DNA from 2 places in the Methylotenera sp. G11 genome. Region 1 is predicted to be linked to the other one. Evidence: riboswitches for the same ligand, from Rfam matches in the RefSeq annotation. Region 1 holds a riboswitch; the other holds the start of a gene.
What was found. A riboswitch is a leader RNA that binds a small molecule or an ion and turns the genes downstream of it on or off. The one in region 1 is predicted to bind cobalamin.
Positions count from the first base shown of each region.

Region 2: linked by a shared signal. The riboswitch ahead of GQ51_RS07685 (TonB-dependent receptor) and the one ahead of GQ51_RS02870 (ribonucleoside-diphosphate reductase subunit alpha) in region 1 are both predicted to bind cobalamin.

Region 1 covers NZ_JUHH01000001.1:635,600-643,424, forward strand. Annotated here, with positions in the region: gene GQ51_RS02865 (ribonucleotide-diphosphate reductase subunit beta) at 1-225, opposite strand, end outside; gene GQ51_RS02870 (ribonucleoside-diphosphate reductase subunit alpha) at 261-3,107, opposite strand; cobalamin riboswitch at 3,293-3,514, opposite strand; gene metE (5-methyltetrahydropteroyltriglutamate--homocysteine S-methyltransferase) at 3,601-5,901, opposite strand; gene GQ51_RS02880 (LysR family transcriptional regulator) at 6,020-6,946, shown strand; gene GQ51_RS02885 (electron transfer flavoprotein-ubiquinone oxidoreductase) at 6,995-7,825, opposite strand, start outside.
Region 2 covers NZ_JUHH01000001.1:1,656,002-1,663,826, forward strand. Annotated here, with positions in the region: gene rpiA (ribose-5-phosphate isomerase RpiA) at 1-89, opposite strand, end outside; gene ilvA (threonine ammonia-lyase, biosynthetic) at 205-1,728, shown strand; gene GQ51_RS07655 (YVTN family beta-propeller repeat protein) at 1,968-3,035, shown strand; gene GQ51_RS07660 (EVE domain-containing protein) at 3,070-3,528, opposite strand; gene GQ51_RS07665 (DUF2237 family protein) at 3,598-3,969, shown strand; gene GQ51_RS07670 (2'-5' RNA ligase family protein) at 3,961-4,665, opposite strand; gene GQ51_RS07675 (cell division protein ZapA) at 5,005-5,298, opposite strand; gene GQ51_RS07680 (hypothetical protein) at 5,334-5,522, opposite strand; cobalamin riboswitch at 5,647-5,888, shown strand; gene GQ51_RS07685 (TonB-dependent receptor) at 6,061-7,825, shown strand, end outside.

The sequences.
Region 1 (7,825 bases):
ACAACCCGCCAGGTATTTATCCCAGGCCCAATGGTATTTGAATGGCACTAATTGATTGACATCCGTTTGACCATTGATCATGCGCTTATCCGAGGCATTCACGCGCCCCGGCATTGTAGCCTGGCCTGCCGCAAACGCTGAAGCCGTGCGTGTTTCCGCGGCGGGTGCTGCCGTCAGCCCTGAGTCGGATGACTCCGTGTATGTTTCATCTTCAAATGTAAGCATGTTTATTTTTCCTTATTTTCCACTGGCTCGCCCGCTTATTGGCAAGATTCGCACTCAGGGTTGTCAATCGAGCACATTTTTGGCGCAGGCTCATTCACACTGGGCACGGCCGCTACGACGGCATTCAATTCACCGCCGGAACCGGTAGATTTCTCGGCTGCAGTAGCGCCCATGGAACGCAGGTAGTAGGTCGTTTTCAAGCCGCGCTGCCAGGCCAGCATGTAGGTGTCATTGAGCTTTTTGCCGGATGGCACAGCGAAATACAGGTTTAGCGATTGCGCCTGGTCTATCCATTTCTGCCGGCGTGCAGCCGCTTCAATCAGCCAGCTTGGGTCAACATCAAAGGCTGTCGCATAAAGCTGCTTGATATCCGCAGGCACACGGTCGATAGGTGCCAGTGACCCATCAAAATACTTGAGGTCGGACACCATCACAGCATCCCACAAACCACGGTTTTTAAGGTCAATCACCAACTGCTCATTCACGATGGTAAATTCACCGGAAAGGTTGGATTTGACATAAAGGTTCTGGTATTCCGGTTCGATGCTTGCAGAAACGCCGACAATATTTGAAATTGTCGCGGTCGGCGCAATCGCTACGCAATTGGAGTTACGCATGCCTACTGCCTGTATGCGCTTACGCAAGGCATCCCAATCCAGGCTTGCACTCCTGTCCACTTCCACATTGCCGCCGCGTTCATTCAATAACAGATCCAGCGTATCAAGCGGAAGAATGCCCTGATCCCACAAACTGCCTTTAAAGCTTGAATACGCACCGCGCTCTTCCGCCAGCAGGGTTGAAGCCCAATAAGCGTTGTAACACACCATCTCCATGGCGCGGTCGGCAAACTCAACCGCTTCATTGCTTGCATACGGAATACGCATCGCATGCAGGCAGTTCTGGAAACCCATGATGCCCATGCCCACCGGGCGGTGGCGGTAATTGGAGTTCCTGGCCTTGCCCACTGCGTAAAAATTAATATCCACGACATTATCAAGCATGCGCATCCCCACTTTGATAGTCGCCCGCAGCTTATCGTTATCCAGCACCAGCTGCCCATTGACTTCTTTCAGGTGCTGCAGAAGGTTCACGGAACCCAGATTGCACACTGCAATCTCGGTATCGGAAGTGTTCAGCGTGATTTCCGTACAAAGATTGGAGCTATGCACCACCCCTACATGCTGCTGCGGCGAGCGGATATTGCACGGGTCTTTGAATGTAATCCATGGGTGGCCGGTTTCGAACAGCATGGAGAGCATCTTGCGCCACATCTGCAATGCCGGGATGCGTTTGAACAGCTTGATCTCGCCATGGTCCGCGCGGCGCTCATATTCGACATAAGCCTGCTCAAACGCCTTGCCATATTTGTCATGCAGGTCAGGCACGTCTGAAGGCGAGAATAAAGTCCACTCCCCGTTTTCCGTCACACGGCGCATGAACAGGTCAGGGATCCAGTGCGCAGTGTTCATGTCATGCGTACGGCGGCGGTCGTCGCCCGTGTTTTTGCGCAGATCTAAAAACTCTTCAATATCCAGGTGCCAGGTTTCCAGGTACGCACACACCGCCCCTTTACGCTTGCCGCCCTGGTTCACCGCAACCGCGGTGTCGTTCACCACCTTGAGGAATGGAATCACGCCCTGGCTTTTACCGTTGGTGCCTTTAATGCGGGCGCCCAGCGAGCGCACAGGGGTCCAGTCGTTGCCCAGGCCACCGGCGTACTTCTGCAGCATCGCGTTTTCCTTAATGCCCTGGTAAATGCCGTCCAGGTCATCGGTCACGGTGGTCAGATAGCAGGATGAAAGCTGTGAATGCAGCGTGCCGCTATTGAACAGCGTAGGCGTCGAGCTCATGAAATCAAAACTGGACAGCACATGATAGAATTCGATGGCTCGGTCTTCGCGGTCAATCTCGTTGATGGCCAACCCCATTGCCACCCGCATAAAGAATATTTGCGGCAGCTCGATACGGCGCTCTTCGATATGCAGGAAATAACGGTCATACAGCGTCTGCAAACCTAAATAACCAAACTGGAAATCACGCTCCGCAGCCAATGCCGCGCTTAGTTTCTCAAGATCGAACTGGGCGAGCCTGGCGTCCAGCAGCCCGGCCTCTATCCCCATTCTGACGTAGCGCGGGAAATACTCGATATAGTGCATTTTCATTGCGGCCTGACTCACGCTTTCGCCCAGCACTTCGGCGCGCACGAGGTCGAGCTGCAGGCGGGCGGTCACGTAGTTGTACGCCGGCTCGGTTTCTATCAGGCTGCGTGCAGACAGGATCAAAGCCTTGCGTACCTCATCAAACGGGATGCCGTCATACAGGTCGCGCACGGCCTGTCCGACAACGAGGTCTGGACGCACGGCTTCACCCAGGCCCTGGCATGCTTCTTCCACCATGGCGGTCAGCACCCCGATATCCAGCGGCGCCAGCTTGCCATTTACATTCACATTCAGCGCATGCACAGGCTCCGGTGCTGCCTGGCTGGACTTAGCCGCAGCGCGTTCCGCATTCCGCTTTTCCCTGTACAGTACATAAGCGCGTGCTACGTCATGATTGCCGTTACGCATGAGCGCCAGCTCAACCTGATCCTGAATATCTTCAATGTGAATGGCACCGCCGGCAGGCAAACGGCGTACCAGCGCGTTATTCACCAGCTGGCTCAGGATCGCCACCTGGTCGCGCACACGCTGTGAAGCCGCGCTGTGATTGCCTTCTACGGCCAGGAATGCTTTAGTGATTGCAATCGATATTTTATCCAGGTGGTAGGCAACGACATCACCATTACGGCGAATCACCTGCAATGTGGGTAAAGGCTGCAATGACGCGGCATTCAGGCCATTGATATTAGACGTACTGATATGATGTGATACTGCATCATCCATTTTGATTTCCCTTTTCTCAAAGGGCAGGACACTTTTTATCCATAGCGCATCATCAGCAATCAACTGACGATCAATCTATCAAATAAAAACCAGCATGGCGGAATGAATGCGCGCAGGCAACCATTCCATCTGCCGAGGACACCCCGCCTCAAACGTTATAAAAATTACTTTTACATATTCAAACCATGTAAAAAATGTCTACGGCAGGTCTCCTGGCTCTCAGGTCGATGCACTTTGCCAGCCTTCCCACATCAAAAGATGCAGTGGCAGATATGGCAAACTACTCGCTGATTACAGTTGCGGGGGCAGCTGCGGCATTGCGGCTTTAACGATAAAAGCCACGCACCGCATTCCCTATTATCTTAATTCAAGATCAAGAATTAAGAACCGTATGCATTCACTATAACGCAATATGGCGTGTTATTTCAAGCACAAAACACAATATATAGCTAAATATTCAATATAAATAGCTATATATATGTTTATCAAGAGATTATGATTGAACAGCGGCGAATTGTTTTCTCAGCGCTTTTGCCACATTCACCATGTTGTGCAGTGCCAGCTTGGTTTCAGTCCAACCGCGTGTTTTCAGACCGCAATCCGGGTTGACCCAAAGCCGCTCTACCGGCACCACCCTGACTGCGTGATACATCAGCTCCTGCATGGCGGCCACCGTAGGCACGCGCGGCGAGTGAATATCGTATACGCCAGGCCCGATCTCGTTCGGGTAATCGAATTCACCAAAGGCATCCAGCAGCTCCATCGCCGAACGTGAGGTTTCAATCGTAATCACATCGGCATCCATGGCTGAAATCGCAGGCAGGATATCGTTGAACTCGGCGTAGCACATGTGCGTATGTATCTGCGTATCATCATGCGCGACGCTTGCACTGAGCCTGAAAGCCCGCACTGCCCAGGCCAGGTAATTCGCCCAGGCTGCTTTTTGCAGCGGCAGGCCTTCGCGCAATGCCGGCTCATCTATCTGGATAATGGCAATCCCCGCCTTCTGCAGATCGTCGACTTCATCGCGTATCGCCAGCGCCAGCTGCATTGCGGTAGTTTCACGTGATTGGTCATCACGTACAAACGACCATTGCAGCATCGTGATCGGGCCGGTAAGCATGCCTTTCACCGGCCGTGCCGATAGCGACTGCGCAAAGCGCGCAACATCTACCGTGATAGGTTCAGCCCTGTATACATCGCCATAAATGACCGGCGGCTTCACGCAGCGTGAACCATAGCTTTGCACCCATCCGTTCTCGGTAAATGCATAACCGGCAAGCTGCTCGCCAAAAAATTCCACCATGTCATTACGCTCGGCTTCACCATGCACCAGAACATCCAGATCCAGTGATTCCTGCTCGCGGATGGCGTATGTGATATGGGTTCGAATGTCGGCATCATACTGCTTCCGGCTAATCTCCCCCCTTTTGAGCTTTGCCCGGTTGCTGCGGATATCGTCTGTCTGCGGAAATGAGCCTATGGTTGTAGTCGGCAGCAGCGGCAGTTTCAAACGTGCTTTTTGCGCTGCCTGACGCGCCGGAAACAAGCTGCGGCGATTTTCATTCACCTTGTCCAACGAGGCAATGCGTGCTTTTACGACCGCAGAATGTACGCGGCCGGATGCTGTGCGTGAAGCGACAGCCGCGCGCGATGCCGCGAGTTCAGCTGCAACCGAGCCAACGCCGTCATTGAATGCTTTTGCAATGATGCCCAGTTCATGAATCTTTTCATCGGCAAATGCCAGCCATGACTTGATTTCCGCATCCAGTTTCAGCTCATGCACCAGCGTCACGGGCGTATGCAGCAATGAGCAGCTTGGCGCCAGCCACAGGCGTCCTTTCAGCCTTTGCGCCCATGGTTCCAGCAATGCTATCGTCTTATCCAGGTCGTTGCGCCATATGTTGCGGCCATCTACAACCCCGGCCGACAGCACCCAATGGCTGGGGATTGCATTCACCCAAGGTCCCAGCTGCTCCGGCGCCCTGACCAGGTCTACATGAATGCCATCTACCGGCAAAGCGGCAATAAATGCCTGGTAGCGTGAGGTGTTGGCAAAATAAGTGGTCAGCAGCAGCTTGGGGCGCGCGTTCCTGAAACAGGCATAGGCATGTTCAAAGGCTTTTAACCATGCATCATCCAGATCAAGCGCAAAAACAGGCTCATCGATCTGTACCCATTCTATTTGCCTGATGTGCAGCTCCTGCAATAGATGTGCGTACTGTTTGGCTAACGCCGGCAACAGATCCAGCTTGCTGATATCACGCGCCTTGCTCAGGTATAAAAAGCTGACCGGCCCCAGCAATACCGGCTTGACTGCTGCGCCCGAATTCCTGGCTTCTTCCAGCTGCACCAGGTAATCGTGGGCGTTTAACGAGAACACGGTATCTGCATTCAGCTCGGGCACGATATAGTGATAGTTGGTATCCAGCCATTTGGTCATCTCCATGGCCGGTTGTTCAATGTTGCCGCGCGCCATTGCAAAATATGCGCTTTCCGGAGAGATGTTCTTGGCGCCAAACGGCGCTTTGCTGAATCTTTTCGGTGATGCGCCAAACAGCACGCTGTGGTCAAGTACATGGTCATATAAGGAAAAGTCGTTACTTGTCACAAAGCTCAGGCCTGCGTCCTGCTGCTTCTGCCAATTGCCGGCGCGTAACCGGCGTGCTGTTTCCTGCAAATGCTCAGGCGATGATTCGCCGCGCCAGAATGCCTCCTGTGCGAATTTAAGTTCACGTTTTTCACCTATGCGGGGGTAGCCCAGAATGTGGGTCTTTATTGTATGTTGCGTCATCATTGATTCTCACTTCATGGAAAGGCGTGCATTCTGTGACGCATAACGATTTTAATAAAGCGAGAATTTTTAAGATAAATTTGAATTAAATTCATATCTAAATTAATATCCGGCCATCATGATAGAAATTCGCCACCTTAAATCACTCAAAGCCATTGCTGAAACCGGCAAGCTGGGCTTGGCCGCCGAACGCGTATTCCTGACGCAGTCGGCCTTGTCGCACCAGATACGCGCGCTGGAATCCCACTATGAGATCACGCTGTTCAAACGCAGCGCACAAGGACTGCGCTTTACCCCGGCCGGCCAGCGGCTGCTGGAACTGGCCAATGAACTATTACCGCTCATAGAGAAATCAGAACGTGACCTTATCCGCTTAAAAAACAACCGTTCCGGCGAATTGAGAATCGTACTGGAATGCCACACCTGTTTTGACTGGCTCACGCCAGTCATGGATGTTTTCAGGCGTGCATGGCCAGAGGTGGAAATCGACCTGGTCGCCGGTTTCCACAGCGACCCATGGCATTTGCTGCATGAAGGTAAGGCCGACTTGGTCATAGGCGGCTTGCCGGAAAAAATCGGTAGCCTGGAACACCAGCCGCTATTCAAGTTTGAAATCATGGCGGTGCTGCCGCCGGATCACGGCAAGCGCAGCAAAGCCCGGTTCCAGCCTGAGGACTTTATGGATGAAACGCTGATTACCTACCCGGTACCTGAAGAAAGGATTGATATCATCCGCAATATACTCAAGCCGGCCGGTATCAATTTCAAACGCCGCACGGCAGAGCTCACGATCGCGATCATGCAGCTAGTGGCGAGCCGCAGGGGGGTCGCGGCGTTGCCCAGCTGGGGAATCCAGAGTTATGTCGACCACGAATATGTCATAGCCAAATCGATCGGGCAGAAAGGCCTCTGGTCAGAACTGCATGCCACCGGCACATCGGAAACCATCTCGCTGCCATTCACCATCGACCTGATCAACATCATCAAAAACACCTGCGCGGCGAATTTAAAAGGCATCAAGCTTTTACACAACACCGGAAAATGACTTTGCTGCCATCGGCATGTCCGGCTTCACCTATCCATGGCTTACGCATCACATGCCGAGATAGGTTGGCCCGCTGCCGCCTTCCGGCGGTTGCCAGACGATATTCTGGGTCGGGTCCTTGATGTCGCAGGTTTTGCAGTGAATGCAATTCTGCGCATTGATCTGCAGATGATCCGCCCCCTGCTGCCTGATAATTTCGTATACGCCAGCCGGGCAATAGCGCTGCTCAGGCGCATCATATTCTGCCAGGTTAATAGCGATCGGGATATTCTTATCCAGTAACTTCAAATGGCAGGGCTGGTTGGTATCGTGGGCGATATTGCTTAAGCTCACCGAGTTGAGCCTGTCAAAACTGTAAATGCCATCAGGTTTAGGATAGCTGATCTTCGGCATCGCCGCAGCAGGCTTGATGCACTCATGGTCAGCCCTTCTGTGCCGCAGGGTCCACGGTAAATGCAGCCCGATAGCGGCCAGCCACATCTCGAGCCCGCTGAACAGCATGCCTGCCCAGCTGCCAAATGCCGATAACAGCGGTTTCACGTTGCGTACGGCATACAGGTCGCGCCATACCCATGATGCACGCAACGCCTGCGGATAAGCATGCAGCAGCCGCGATTGTTCTACATCCTCGCACCCCAGCGCTTCAAAAACCGCCTCTGCCGCCAGCATGCCGGACTTCATGGCATTATGGCTGCCTTTGATGCGCGGCACATTAACCATGCCGGCCGCGCAGCCGATCAGTGCGCCGCCGGGAAATATCAGCTCCGGCCAGGATTGGATGCCGCCTTCACTGATCGCCCTTGCGCCATAGCTTAACCGTTTGCCTTCATGCAGCAGCGGCTTGATCGCCGGGTGTGTCTTGAAACGCTGGAACTCGTC
Region 2 (7,825 bases), 1.0 Mb from region 1:
CCTGTACCCACCCCGATAATACCGCCTTTTACATATTCAACTGCCGCTTTTGCTACCTGTTGTTTCAATTCGTCTTGTGTGTAAGCCATTTTAGTCAAGTCCTTGCAATTTCTTTATAATACGAGTTATATAATTCAATCCAATCTAGTACTATACACTGCACTCGTCCGTTTTAGAAACCCAGCCCACTATTAGAAATAGCGCATGCCTACAGATACCGCACAAAATTATTTAGAAAAAATACAGAACTCACACGTATATGACGTTGCTAAAGTAACGCCATTAGACCTGCAAATCAATCTATCCAAGCGCATTAAGAACAATGTACTGCTAAAACGCGAAGATATGCAGCCGGTATTTTCTTTCAAGATTCGCGGTGCTTACAACAAGATGGCAAGCTTATCGCCAGAGGCGCTGGCTAAAGGCGTAATTGCGGCCTCTGCCGGCAATCACGCACAAGGGGTTGCCCTCAGTGCACAGAAACTCAAGTGCCGCGCCGTGATTGTGATGCCCACCACCACACCGCAAATCAAGATCGATGCCGTTAAAAGCCGCGGTGCCGAAGTCGTATTATTCGGCGACAGCTATTCTGATGCGTATGCCCATTCACTGGAGCTGGAAAAGAAAGAAGGTTTGACCTTCGTACACCCGTACGATGATCCGGATGTCATCGCCGGGCAAGGCACGATTGCCATGGAAATCCTGAAAGCACACCCGGAACCGATTGATGCTATTTTCTGTTGCGTTGGCGGTGGCGGCTTACTGGCAGGCATAGCAGCCTACATTAAAGCCGTTCGCCCTGAAATCAAGGTAATCGGCGTAGAGGCAAAAGATGCCGAAGCCATGACGCTCTCACTCAAAAAAGGCGAGCGCGTGGCGCTGGATCAGGTAGGCCTGTTTGCTGACGGGGCTGCTGTCAAACAGGTGGGCGAACACACTTTTGCACTGTGCCAGCAATATGTAGATGAAATGATCATTGTAGACAACGATGCCATCTGCGCTGCGATTAAAGATGTGTTCGAAGATACACGCAGCATTTTAGAACCCGCCGGCGGCCTGGCCGTAGCGGGCCTGAAAGCTTATGCCGCCCGCGAAAACCTGCAGGATAAAACGCTGGTTGCCGTTGCATCCGGCGCCAATATGAATTTTGACCGCCTGCGCTTCATTGCAGAGCGTGCCGAAATCGGCGAGAAACGCGAAGCGGTATTAGCCGTCACCATTCCAGAGAAACCAGGCGCATTCAAGTCCTTCTGCCGCCTGCTGGGTGGCCGTAATATCACTGAATTCAATTACCGTTACTCAGACCCGCAGAATGCGCATATTTTTGTAGGGGTTGCCGTTTCAGACCCATCCGAGTCAGCCAAGCTGGTAAGCGCTTTGCAGCAAAAAGGCCTGCCGACATTAGACCTGAGCGACAACGAAGTTGCCAAGCTCCACCTGCGCCACCTGGTAGGCGGCCATGCACCGCAGGCGGAAAATGAAAAGGTTTTCAGATTCGAGTTCCCGGAAACACCAGGCGCACTGATGAAGTTCCTGGATACCATGGGACATGACTGGAATATCAGCCTGTTTCATTACCGTAACCACGGCGCAGATTTCGGACGGGTACTGGTAGGCATGCAGGTGCCGCCAAATGAACTGACCGAATTTTCGGACTTCCTGAGCAAACTGGGTTATCCATATTGGGATGAAACTGAAAACCCTGCCTATAAATTATTCCTGGGTTAAAGTGCAAGTTTTTAGCCAGGCTGGTGGTTGCTTTCAGCCTAAAATCAACTTGCATAAAAAATAAGCGCATGTTTTATATGAAAAAACTTACCAGCATGATTTTTGCATGCTTGTAAATCTAAAGTTCATTGCGTAATTTGACATATGGAATACCGTTGAACCTTATTTCATCGCGTATGCCAAATCACCATGCGAATTAGTGACAATAAACCTGAAAAATAAATAACCGGAGATTAAATATGAAGTTAAGGTATTTGGCAGTTACCCTGGCAATAGGCCTTGCGTTCAATGTCAACGCAAACGCCGCAGATAGAGGTAAGGCATATGTTTCAAACCAGGATGGCGGCGTAACGGTGATCGACCTCAATACCATGGCGACTTCGGCCAGCATTGATGTAAAGGGCGAAGGCCCTCGTGGTTTGGCAATATCAGATGACGGCAAACTGCTGGTTGTGGCGACACGCGAGAACGGCAGCGTGTCTGTTATTGATACCGCAACTAATGAAGTCATCAAACAAATCCCTGTGGGCAAAAACCCTGAATTTGTAAGGGTTCGCGGCAACTTTGCTTTTGTCTCTTATGAACCAAGCGCCAAAGGCGGCCCTCCACCGGCACCTGGTTCAGCCGCGGCAAAAGAAGCAGAAAAAGAAGCCGAGGATGACGATGCCGAACCGGCACGTATCGGCATTATTGATTTAAAACTAGGCAAAAAAGTACGTGAAATTGTCGGTGGCCCGGAAACCGAGGGGATCGAGTTCAGCAAAGACGGCAAACAGCTGGTGATTACCAATGAGGCTGACAATACCGTGACCGTACACAATATGAAAACCGGAAAGTTGCTCAAGACGATCAAGACACATAAATATGGCGACCGTCCTCGCGGCGTAAAAGTATCTCCGGATGGCAAAACCTACGTCGTTACACTGGAGTACGGCAACAAATTCATGGTACTGGATAAGAACTTTAAAGTATTGCGCACGGTTGATACCGGTGCCACGCCATACGGCATTGCTTACGACCGCGCAGGTGAACACATCTACGTAGCGGCAAACAAGGCGAAGACCCTGGAAGTATTTAACGCAAAAACGTATGAAAAAGTAAAACAAGTGACGACCGGGAACCGCTGCTGGCACTTCAGCTTCACCCCTGACGACAAAGAGATTCTGCTGGCGTGCGGCAAATCGGATGCAGTATTTGTGATAGATACCGAAAAGCTGGAAATCACCAAGCAGATCGAAGATAAAAAGATGCCCTGGGGCGTGGTGACTTATCCGAAATCATCAGGCAGTTTAGATAAGCCTTTATAAATACAGCCTGCAAAAAGCCCCGTTTCGGGGCTTTTTATTTTAATTTTTCCAATATCAATTCCCAGTCCCTGGGGTCTACCGGCGTAATGGATAAACGGTTACCGCGCTGCAGAATACGCAAATTGGCAAGCTCCGGCGTTTCCCGCATTTCTTTCAGGCTTAACAGCCTGGTTTTACGCACCAGCTTCACATCCACATTAAACCAGCGCGGGTTTTCCGGGCTGGCTTTGGGATCATGATACTTATGCCCCTCGATGAACTGCAATCGATCAGGGTAAGCGAGCGTACACACTTCAGCGATACCCGCAATGCCGGGCTCGGCACAGTTGGAGTGATAAAACAGCACGCCATCGCCCACTTTCATCTGGTCGCGCATAAAGTTTCTTGCCTGATAATTACGTACGCCATACCAATCGACAGTCTGATCCGGCCTCGCCGCCAGGTCATCAATTGAAACATCCGCCGGCTCAGATTTCATTAACCAATAACGCATGGTTTTTTCCAGTTAAAAATATTCGCTTATGATAATCTATAACCAAATCAACAATCATCAATTTTCATTATGACGAAGCCACAGCAGAAGAATGTATTAGGCACCCCGCTGCAAGCCTGCAGCCTCAGCCCGGTTACCGGTTTTACGCGTAACGGGTGCTGTGAAACCAGTATTGAGGACAGCGGCAGCCACACCGTCTGCGCACAAATGACAGAAGAGTTCCTGGCATTCTCGGCTTCATGCGGTAACGACTTAAGCACGCCGCGCCCTGAATATGGCTTTGCAGGACTAAAGGCCGGCGACCGCTGGTGCCTATGTGCCAGCCGCTGGCTTGAGGCATCCGAGGCCGGATTTGCACCACCGGTGATCATGGAAGCCTGCCACGAAAAATGCCTGAAAATCGTCAGCCTGGCAGACCTTAAATATCACGCATTAAGGTAGCCAGGAAATTTCCGGCATCACGGGCAATGGCTGACGCCATTGTAGCGCCCCCTGCTCCAGGTCATAGTCGGCAAGCGTCAGCAGCTCTCCCCCGACCTCAGAAGCGTTATAGCACATCAGGCTGATCCGGCTGATCAAACAGTTTGTCACGCTCTCCTGCGGGAAAGCGCTCAGCCGAAGATCAATCATTGCAGTTTTCCATGTATCAGAATAAAGGCCAACCGTTACATGAGGAAGGTATTGCGTACGCCCATCACAAGCCATGGAATGCAAAAGCGCATGCAGCGCGTGCAGGCGATGGCCAGCATCATGAACATGAAGAAATGGCGCTGAGCTGAAGCTGGCTAAGGAGCCGATTTCGATCTCAAATGGCTGTATGCAGGCACTTTTTAAAGCCGATACATCCGCTTCAAAATCCCAGGCACCGTAATTATCCGAACATTGCGGCTGTTCACTCAGAAACCCGTTGATACCAAGCGTTACATGTGGCTGGCGGCAATATCCATCCAGCAGAAAGCCAGACAGATGCTGCTCAGCAGCCTGTACCTGCTGCCGCACTGCCTGGCAATCCACATCTATCGCCCAAAGCGCATAGTGCGACCTGCCCCGATGCCAATCGGGAAAGTCCTGGCGGACATTTTTAATGGTATGCGGATTTTCAAGAAATTTTTTACGAATATCAAACAGGTTTGCCATGCCTGAGAAATCCAATCGGGAATAACAGCGTCTTATAGAAAATAACGGGGATTGAGAGTTCTCCACGGAACAGCCTAGACCAGCATCCTGAACCAAAAAGGCTCAAGTGGTAACAGCCTAGAGTGCATTAGGTACACCTGCAAGAGGCGCTCACACAGACGCTCGAATGACTAAAACCGATGCTATAAACTAGTTCAAGGAATTATTAGCCTAAACCGAACCGCAGAGAACAAACTTTGAAATCTGATGAATTATCTTAAATCCTGCTTCCTCTTAAGATAAAACTGCTTGAATTGATTCTACTCTCTTTTGACGTGTATTTTTGACAAAATTTTATATTTATTCATGCCCACATGCTTGATCAATCTGATCAAGCATGATTGTAATCCTGCGCTTGATATCGCCTACATCAACATCACCGCTCTTGCTGTTAAGCAGTTCGTGAGCCAGGTTCAGGGCAGTCATGATTGCGATTCTTTCCACACCGATCACTTTACCGCTATCACGGATATCGCGCATTTTCTTATCCAGAAAATTCACAGCGTTAATCAGGCCGGGGCGTTCTTCATCGGTACACGACACCGTAAAGTTCCGCCCCATGATACTGACGTCTACGCCTTTAATATCGCTCATTATTATTTGCTCTAAAATGTGATGTTGGATCTGATTCAGGGGAGACTGTCTATCAAGGTCTCGATGCGCTCGCTGGCCTGCGCCATATTGGCTTTCAATGCCGCCGTGTCGGCTTCCATCTTATTCAGGCTATGGCGTAGCTCCGCGTTTTCACCGCGTAACTCATTACACATCGAAATCAGGTGTGATAGTTTCTGTTCTAGCGCTTTTAAGTCTGCATCCATACAGCAACTATAATTTAATAAATTGATTATAGTCAATAGTTAACATGAATTTCATAAAGTATTACAATAATTTACAAACCAAATAAGTTGTAAATAGTTCCTTAGATTTAAAAATAAAAAGTTATAATCACAAAAGTTGATAGGTGCCGAGTTTGCTTTCTGCAAACAAGGTGAAACTGGGAAACAGGTGCGCTTCAATTTCTGAAACAATTCCTGTGCTGCCCCCGCAACGGTAAGTGAGTCTGATTATTCATAACGGTTTGCAATACGCCACTGATCTCTAAAATAGCTCGGGAAGGCGCAAACCCAAGGTTTAAAAACCCCAAGCTCACCAGCCCGGAGACCGGCCTCGCAACATTTACGCTAGAAAATTACCGCGGGGTGACGGTATCAAAGGCTGCGCTTCCAATCACTTGCTTCTGCGCTTTCTTTAATATATCCCTACCCCCTTTTGTTTTCTAGGTTATCAATAAAATAGCTTACAAACTAAGTTACTAAACGCTATACGCGGGGTCGCGCATAGCTTAGGGAATATATAATGAAAAGATCTACCATTGCCAGCCTGATTGGCCTCTCAATTTCGTCACCTGTTTTTGCTGCCGAAACCATAGCTCTTGATGACGTAACCGTAAAAGCAAACCGCTTTGAGCGCAAAGACACGGAGACGACCTACGCTTCCGAAATTCATACCGCGGCACAGATAGAAGCTTCTGGCGCAGCAACCCTTTACGAATACCTTGCCCAGCAGACTTCGCTGAACGCATCACCGAACATCGGCAACCGCGCAACTCCGGCAATCAATCTGCGTGGCTTTGGTACCGAGAACGGCCATCAGAACGTTGTCATTACGGTAGACGGACAACGCCTGAACAGCATCGACCTGTCACCCAGCGTGCTTGCTGGGATTGCGCTGGGCAATATCGAGCGCATTGAGATCGCCAAGGGCAGCAGCTCCGTCATTTACGGTGACGGCGCAACCGCGGGCAGCATTCAGATTTATACAAAAAACAAGACCGGTGTCACCATCAGCAGCTCTTTAGGTAATTTTGGCCAGAAAAACTCGTATATCAATGCCGGCTTCTCTGAAAAGTATATTGACCTCTCGGTGAATCTGGCACATGACAGCCATGACGGTTTCAGCAAAAAAGATGAGACCGGCCATAAAGACCAATTCACCAGCAATAGCCAGAACGTCAAACTGAAAATCAAACCTACCGATCAATTGCGCTTTAACATCGAAGCTACCAGCTCCCGTAACGACGTGCGCTACGTAAACGCAATGACGCAGGATGAATTCCGCGACGACCCGAGACAGGTCACGCAAAGGCCGTTCAGCCAGACATACACCCATCAAAGCTTCAATAGCGACCAGTGGCGGATCGGCGGCGAGTATGACGTTAATGACCATGTCAGGATCAGCGCCTTCCATTATCAGGAAGATAAATTCTCCGAGTTCATATCCTCAACACCATCAACAGCCAACTCCCTATACAAAGGCAATGACATCAGTATCAGCTACCAAAGCGATACGCTCAGCCTGCTGGCCGGCTATCAGGATTTTGACGGCTCACGCAAGTCGTTCAGCGACTACAGCCCATGGGGGACTTCCAAAGATGAAACCACCAAGAAAAATGAAGCGGTTTACGTCAGCGGTGAATACAAGATCAACGCTTTGACATTATCTGCCGGCGCACGTAACGAACAAGTCAAATATCGGTTCTCACCCGTTTCCTATGCCTTTGGCCCAGTGACCGGAGCAAAAAAATCAGAAGATATCGATGCTTTTGATATTGGCGCCAATTACCGTTTCAGCGATAGCCTGAGCGCATTCACCAACTACAACCAGGCTTACCAGGCGCCTGATATCGACAGGCTTTTTACTTTTGGCGGCGGGTTTAACGGTTTCCTTGACCCGGCAAAGGTGCGCACCCTGAATGCCGGCATTAACCACGTTTCAGCCTACAACCGCCTGAAGATTACCGTTTTCAGGGCTAACCTGAACAACGAAATATACCTCGATCCGACTTTTGGTTTTTTCGGCACCAACAGCAATCTGGACAAAACGTATAAATATGGATTGGAACTGCAGGACAGCTACAAATTCAGCAACGACCTAAGTGCTTCCATTATTTACAACTACACTCGCGCCATCGTGGATAAAGAAACAACGCTGGATGGCTCGATCATCAAGAATAAAGACTTGCCAGGCGCGCCCAGACATACCATTGTTGCGAACCTGAATTACAAGTTCCTTGATCATGCCAGCCTGAACCTGAACCACACCTGGCGTTCTACTGCCTATG